DNA from 2 places in the Pseudarthrobacter woesei genome. Region 1 is predicted to be linked to the other one. Evidence: predicted binding sites of a transcription regulator. Region 1 holds the regulator's gene; the other holds the start of a gene.
What was found. Region 1 encodes Rex, which represses fermentation and respiration genes when NADH is low (regulators of the CRP and FNR family bind a similar motif). Its sites were predicted from a motif close to CTTGTGAANNNNTTCACAAG; they were not measured.

Region 1 (3,477 bases):
CATTTTCTTTGGGGTTTTCGCGCCCGGTTCGGGCCTGGTTCGCGCGTGCGACGCGGGTTCGGGCGGGCGACGCGCATTCCTTCGAGCGCTGCGGGTTCGCGCGAGCGACGCTGTGATCCGCGTAGCGCTCGGCCGGAAACGTAGCGCGTGGATGAAAGCGCAGCGAAAAGCGGCCCTGCGGCGGGGCGAATCCGCAGGAGGAAAGGCCCGGAAGCTACAGGGTGGGGCCGCGGAAGCGGGAGAAGCCCCGCCAGAGGCCGTAGATGACCCCGCCGGCAGTGGCCGCCTTGAGGCCCAGGGTCGCGGCGCGGCGACCGGAGCGGAAGTCGTAGACCGGCCAGTTGTGCTCCCGGGCGTGCCGGCGCAGCCGCGAATCCGGGTTGATGGCCACGGGATGCCCCACCATACTCAGCAGCGGGATGTCGTTGTGCGAGTCGCTGTAGGCCCAGCAGCGGTCGAGGTCCAGGCCCTCGGCCTCGGCGATCCCGCGGACGGCGATTGCCTTGGCGGGGCCGTGCAGGATGTCGCCCACCAGCCTGCCGGTGTACCGCCCGTCCACGATCTCGCCCACCGTGCCGAGGGCGCCGGTGAGGCCCAGTCGCGTGGAGATCACGGTAGCCACCTCGATCGGCGTCGCCGTCACGAGCCAGACCTTGCGGCCCACCCGGAGATGCTGCTCGGCGAGGGCCTTTGCACCCGGCCAGATCCGGGACTCGATCATCTCGTCATAGACCTCTTCACCCAGCGCCTCGACGTCCTCCACCGTGATGCCGGCGGCCAGGGTCAGGGCGGAGTCGCGGACGGCGTGCACATCATCCATGTTCTCGCCGCGCAGCACGAACATGAGCTGCTTCCACGCGAAACCGGCGGCCTCCCGGACGGTGAAGGCCCCGCGCTGGTGCATCTTGCGCGCCACATGGAACAGGCTGGCGCCCCGCATGAGGGTGTTATCGACGTCGAAGAACGCGGCCTCGCCTTGCTGCGGCGGAGCAACAGGCTGTCCGGCCACAGCGACGTACTTCTCCTCGGGCATTCCTCGAGTCTAGCCAATGCGGGAGCCGGTTCCCGTCGGCCGGGCCGCGGAGACGGGACCGGATGTGCCGCGCGTCGACGCCGGACGGTCCGCCGGGCTACCGTGGAACCATGCCCACTCCCGCGCCCCTCCCCGAAGTCGTTCTGATCACCAAAGCCGACTGCCACCTCTGCGCCGCCGCGCGCGCCGCAGTCGGCCGTGTCACAGAAGCCCTCGGGATCGGCTGGAGCGAACAATCGGTTGACGACGACGCGGCGTTGCGTGAGCGCTATGCCGAGGAGATCCCGGTGGTGCTGGTGGATGGAGTCCAGCGGGATTTCTGGAAGATCGACGAAGCCCGGCTGGACCGGACCCTGCGGCGGGCCCTTCAACAAGGGACCTGACTCACCGCGGTCCCAAAAGCCCCCGGCTTTGTTGGCCGAACTGCAGTGGCTCTAGAGTGGAAGGCACAACGCGACGCAATGGAGCAGATAGTGACTTCGCTGGATTCATCTCCCGAGGCGGTACCCGGGGGAACAGGGACTGCAGCCAAACAGATTCCCCCCGCGGCCGTATCCCGGCTGACCATTTACCTGCGCGCCCTGACCACCTTGCTGGCCGAAGGTGTGGACCGCGTCTCCTCCGAATCACTGGCCGAAGCCTCGGGTGTCAGTTCCTCGACGCTCCGCAAGGACCTCTCCTTCGTCGGGTCCTACGGCACTCGCGGTGTCGGCTACGAAGTCCAGTACCTCAACCGGCACATTGCCGCCGCCCTCGGCCTGACACATGACTGGAAGGTCGCGATTGTCGGTGCGGGCAACCTCGGCAAGGCCCTCGCGCGGTACGGCGGCTTCGAATCCCGGGGCTTCGATATCGTCGCGATCTTCGACGCCGACCAGATGGTGGTGGGCAGTGAGGTCGGCTGGCTTCGGGTCAGCGACGCAGCCGATCTTCAGCCGGTGCTACAGCGCACCGGTACCAACATGGTGGTGCTGGCACTGCCGGCCGCGGCGGCGCAGAGCGTCTGCGACCGCGTGATTGCTGCCGGCGTCCGCAGCATCCTCAGCTTTGCCCCGGTGATGCTCCAGGTGCCGCCGGGGGTCAACCTGCGCAAGGTGGATATGGCCACCGAACTCCAGATTCTCGCGTACCACGCACAAAGGGCGCAGAATCCGGAGGATGCCGACTAGCTTTAGTCAGACCGTCCGGCTCCTGCGCCCTCTGCGCTGGTGCCTGCCTGTTTAGTAAGGTCCGCCCGGCTGTCCGTACGGATTGGCGAACGGCTGCCGCTTGCTGAAGTAGGGCGAGTTCGCCGGCAGGTACAACATCACAATGCCGGCAATGCCGAGCACGGCCGCCAGGGTTGCGAGGCTCAGCGGAAAGAGGCTGAAAACCGACAAGGCAGCGAAAACCGTGCCAAGGATCCGTGCCCAGTTCTTGCCCTTGCGGATGTTTAAAGCAACGAGCGCGTAGAGTCCGGCGCCGATTGCGGCGAAGACGAGTATGGTGCCGGTCAGGAACGGCTTGATGTCATTGAACGTCACGTCGGCGCCGCCGGCAGCCGCCATCTGCTGCTCGAACATGTCCCGCATGTCGGCGCTCTCCAACGCCCCGAGTGAGACGAGCAGGGAGATTACCCACACCACGCCGGAGGCGACGATGAGCCAAAATGCGGTGTTGACCTGCTTTGGCGCGGCTGAGGGACCCTGCGGCTGGCCGGACGGGTACTGGGCGTAGGGGGACTGGCCGTATTCGGACTTCCCGTACTGGGGCGGGACCTGGCCGTACTGGGGGGCGGCAGGGGCGTTCTGGCCGTACTGGGGGGCGGCCGGCGCGTTCTGGCCGTACTGGGGCGTCGGCTTTTCGCCCGGCGCGGGGCCGTCCGGGTTGGCCGGCGGGACGGGAGGGATACTCATGGCGGTCCTTTGCATGTCGGTCTGGAGCGGCTGCCGGGACCAGCATCCTGCCCTGCCCCCAGCATGGTTTATCTCCACCGTACCGCGGGCCGGCTGCTGCGCGGATCATTCCCGAGAGGTATTCTCAGCCCGCGCACAACCCTTCCGACGTAGCATATGCAGGGAGGCCGCTGCGGGGCTTGACGCCCTGCAGCGGCCTCTCATATACGCTTTTGTCGGCTTCTGCCCGACCTCGGATCAGGCGCGGCCCCGGATGGAAGCGAACCAGGCCTGGGAATTCGGCAGCCACATCAACACGGTTGCCGCGAGGCTGACGATGAAGCCTGGCCAGCTGGTGCCCCGTCCGTCCACGGCATTGGCGCTGATGATGGTCAGCACGAGGGAGATGCCGGCCACGATCGTGAGGGCGAACCGGGCCCATTCACGGCCTTCCTTCATCTTCATGGCCAGGATGATCTGGGCGGCGGCCAGCGCGAGTGCAACGAGCACCAGCAGCAGGACCACCAGTCCCACGCCAGGCGCGAACGCGAAGAGCACAAATGATCCGAA
Region 2 (3,477 bases), on a different contig from region 1:
CTCGTCGGGGCCCGCGATCTCATGGGTGGATCCGCGCGTCATGTCGTTCCAAGGCGCGGAGGTTGCCCAGTAAGTCTTGTTGCAGGATCGGAATTCTTCGAGGTCGTCGGGGGTGGCCATGCCCGTGGCGTTGAAGAAGTCCTCGTACTGGCGGATGCGCTTGGAGCGGTTCTCCTGGGATTCGCCCTTGGGTGCGATGCAGTAAATGGTGACCTCGGTCTGGTCCGCGGAGATGGGGCGGAAGTGGCGGATCTGGGAGGAGAACTGGTCCATGATGTAGACATTCGGGTACAGGCACAGGTTCCGCGAGATGTTGATCATGAAGTTGGCCATCTCCTCGCCGTACTTCGCCACAAGCTCCTCGCGCCGGTCCCACAGCGGGCGGTCCTCGGGGTTGGTCCACTCCTGCCACAGCAGCAGGTGGCCGTGGTCGTAGGAATAGAAGCCGCCCTTGACCTTGCCCCATTTGCCGGCGTCCATGGCCTTGGTCTTGTTGGCGGAGTCGCCTGCGCTGCGGCGGGCGGTGGTGGCAGCGTAGTTCCAGTGCACGGCGGTGACGTGGTAGCCGTCGGCGCCGTTCTCCGCCTGCACCTTCCAGTTGCCGTCATAGGTGTAGGTGGATGAGCCGCGCAAGACTTCGAGTCCCTCTGGGGACTGGTCCACGATGGAGTCGATCACCTTGGTGGCGTCACTCAGGTGCTCTACGAGCGGGAGCACGTCCGCCTTCAAGGAACCAAAGAGGAAACCGCGGTAGGAGTCGAAGCGGGCAACCTTGGTGAGGTCGTGGGAGCCCTCCTTGTTGAAAGTCTCCGGGTAGCCGGCGTTGCGGGAGTCCTTGACCTTCAGCAATTCACCGGAGTTCTTGAAGGTCCAGCCATGGAACGGACAGGTGAAAGTGGTGCGGTTGTCCGTCTTGCGGCGGCACAGCATCGCGCCGCGGTGGGAGCAGGCGTTGACGATGCAGTTCAGGTTCTCGTCCTTGTCACGGGTGATCACAACCGGAGTACGGCCGATGTTGGTGGTGAAGTAGTCCCCCACATTGGGGATCTGGGACTCATGGGCGAGATAAACCCAGTTGCCCTCGAAGATGTGCTTCATCTCCAGTTCGAAAATATCCTCATCGGTGAAAATTTCGCGCTTGGCCCGGATGACACCGTTCTCACGGTCATCGATAACGGCGTCGGAAAGGACCCCACGGACATGGGTCAGATTCTCGGTCATGGCTGCTCCTTCATTGGAGAGTGCTGGACAAATTTGGCGGGACGTCCGGGCAGGCCGGGGGCACCGATGTGGGACGTGGTCAGGCAATCCTGTCCCATCGTGACCGCACTCACATCAGGCAAATACCTAGGTTCGACCAAGGGTGTCATTATGTAGGCTTCATGACTAAAAAGCGGCCTAATCGATATTTGTGGCGTCCTTATCGGGAGGCCTATCATGAGACAGACATCACGCGTGGCCAAGTCACCGCGGGATAGAACCCTGGCGCACGGAGGCTCGCACCGGGTACAGGAACCCTTCCTCCCCTGTTCAACGAAGAGTATGGAGATCACCATGACTGACACCCAAACGGACGCCCGTAAAGAGGACGAGGGCACTGCCGTCGAAGCCGGCTCAAAGGCCACCGAGCGCTTTACCGCCTCAGGAAAACTCGCACAGCTGGATGTGCCGAAGGAAAGGGTGAGCCTGCTGGCAGGGGCACTTATCAAGGCCGCCAACGACATCGTCGTCGAACACGAGGTCACCTACGAGGAATACAACGCACTCAAAGCCTGGCTGATCAAGGTGGGCATCGACGGGGAATGGCCGCTGTTCCTGGACGTGTGGCTGGAACACACTGTCGAGGACGTCAACTCCCAGGACCGTCCAGGCACTGTGGGTACCATCGAGGGACCCTACTACGTGCCCGGCTCCCCGGTGCTCCAGAGCCCTGGCACCGTGGAGATGCGCGAGGACGAGGAGGGCACCCCGCTGCACTTCACGGGCCGCTTCACTGATACCGAGGGCAATGCAATCCAGGGTGCCCAGGTGGAAATTTGGCATGCGGACAGCGCCGGGTTCTACTCCCAGTACGCCCCGGGCCTCCCCGAATGGCTCTTCCGCGCCACGGTCAAAGCAAACGACGACGGCCGCTTCGAAATCAACACCATGCGTCCGGCGCCTTACCAGATCCCCACGGACGGAGCTTGCGGTCAGCTGATCAACGCGGCCGGGTGGCACGCCTGGCGCCCGGCGCACATCCACATCAAGGTCTCCGCGCCCGGCTTCCAGCCGGTGACCCAGCAGCTGTACTTCCCCGGCGATCCTCATAACGCCGATGACATTGCCTCGGCGGTCAAGCCCGAGCTGATACTGGCCCCGCGTCCGCGCACGGACGGCCAGGCCGGCGAAGAAGTGGTCTATGACTACGTCCTCGCCAAAGAAGGCCAGCACAAGTAGAGCCAATGCCCGCAATCAGTGCACGCGCCCCGGCTCTTGCACGGACGACGCCCCGGAGTGCCAACTCCGGGGCGCCGGTTTTCTTCCGCCGTTCCCAGGAGCCAGAATGCCGCGATACCGCCAGATCCAGCCCGCCATGCCCCATGCGGAAGCCGCTGCGGCTCCGGAGTCCCAACCGCGGCTGGAACGCCCGGGGGTTCGCCCCGCCGGGTTGCGCCAATTCCTCCGTGATCTGGGCACGCCCTATGTATCGAACGGGTTAATCGGACTCATCTTCGCCGGCTCCGGCCCGATAGCGGTCACACTGGCCGTTGGAACGGCGGGCGGACTTACTGACGGCCAGCTCGCGTCCTGGGTGTTTGCCATCCTATTTTCAGGCGGGGCAGCGACGGTCTTCATGTCGCTCCTCTATCGCCAGCCCCTGGGCTTCGCTTGGTCCATTCCCGGCACGGTACTCCTCGGCCCGTCGCTGCAGCACCTCTCCTTTCCGGAGGTGGTCGGCGCATTCTTCACGTCCGCCATTCTCATCCTCGCCCTGGGTGCCACCGGAATCGTGCGCCGGATCATGGCGGCGGTCCCGATGCCCATTGTCATGGCCATGGTGGCTGCTGTGTTTTTGAAATTCGGCACAGACATAGTCGCCTCAACGCAGGCGAACCCAGTGGTGGCTGCCCCGATGGTGGCCGTGTTCCTGGTCCTCACAGCCGTGCCCACCCTGGGCAGGATTCTTCCTCCGGTGCTCGGCACCCTTGTGGTTGGTTGCCTTGCTGTGGCGGCAAGTGGCCAATTTGCCCTCCGGGAAGGGGGACCGATTCTGGCCACCCCGGTCTTGACCCTTCCCGAGTTCACCTGGGCTGCCCAGCTCGAGCTGGTAGTTCCATTGGCCCTCACCGTGTTGTTCGTTCAGAATGGCCAGGGCGTCGCCGTCCTCCGTGCCGCCGAACACAATCCGCCGATCAACGTCTTCGCCATCGTTTCAGGCGCGTTTTCGTTTCTCAACGCTTGCTGCGGCGCTGTTTCAGCCTGCGTGACCGGCCC

Region 2: the regulator Rex is predicted to act here: its motif matches at 1,318-1,337, upstream of benA (benzoate 1,2-dioxygenase large subunit).

The regions. Positions count from the first base shown of each region.
Region 1 is NZ_JBVAYU010000002.1:438,625-442,101, reverse strand. Features, by position in the region: gene ACZYZE_RS05155 (HAD family hydrolase) at 215-1,033, opposite strand; gene ACZYZE_RS05150 (glutaredoxin family protein) at 1,144-1,416, shown strand; gene ACZYZE_RS05145 (redox-sensing transcriptional repressor Rex) at 1,507-2,202, shown strand; gene ACZYZE_RS05140 (hypothetical protein) at 2,254-2,928, opposite strand; gene ACZYZE_RS05135 (hypothetical protein) at 3,166-3,477, opposite strand, start outside.
Region 2 is NZ_JBVAYU010000016.1:52,806-56,282, reverse strand. Features, by position in the region: gene benA (benzoate 1,2-dioxygenase large subunit) at 1-1,221, opposite strand, end outside; gene catA (catechol 1,2-dioxygenase) at 1,543-2,439, shown strand; gene ACZYZE_RS17215 (benzoate/H(+) symporter BenE family transporter) at 2,546-3,477, shown strand, end outside.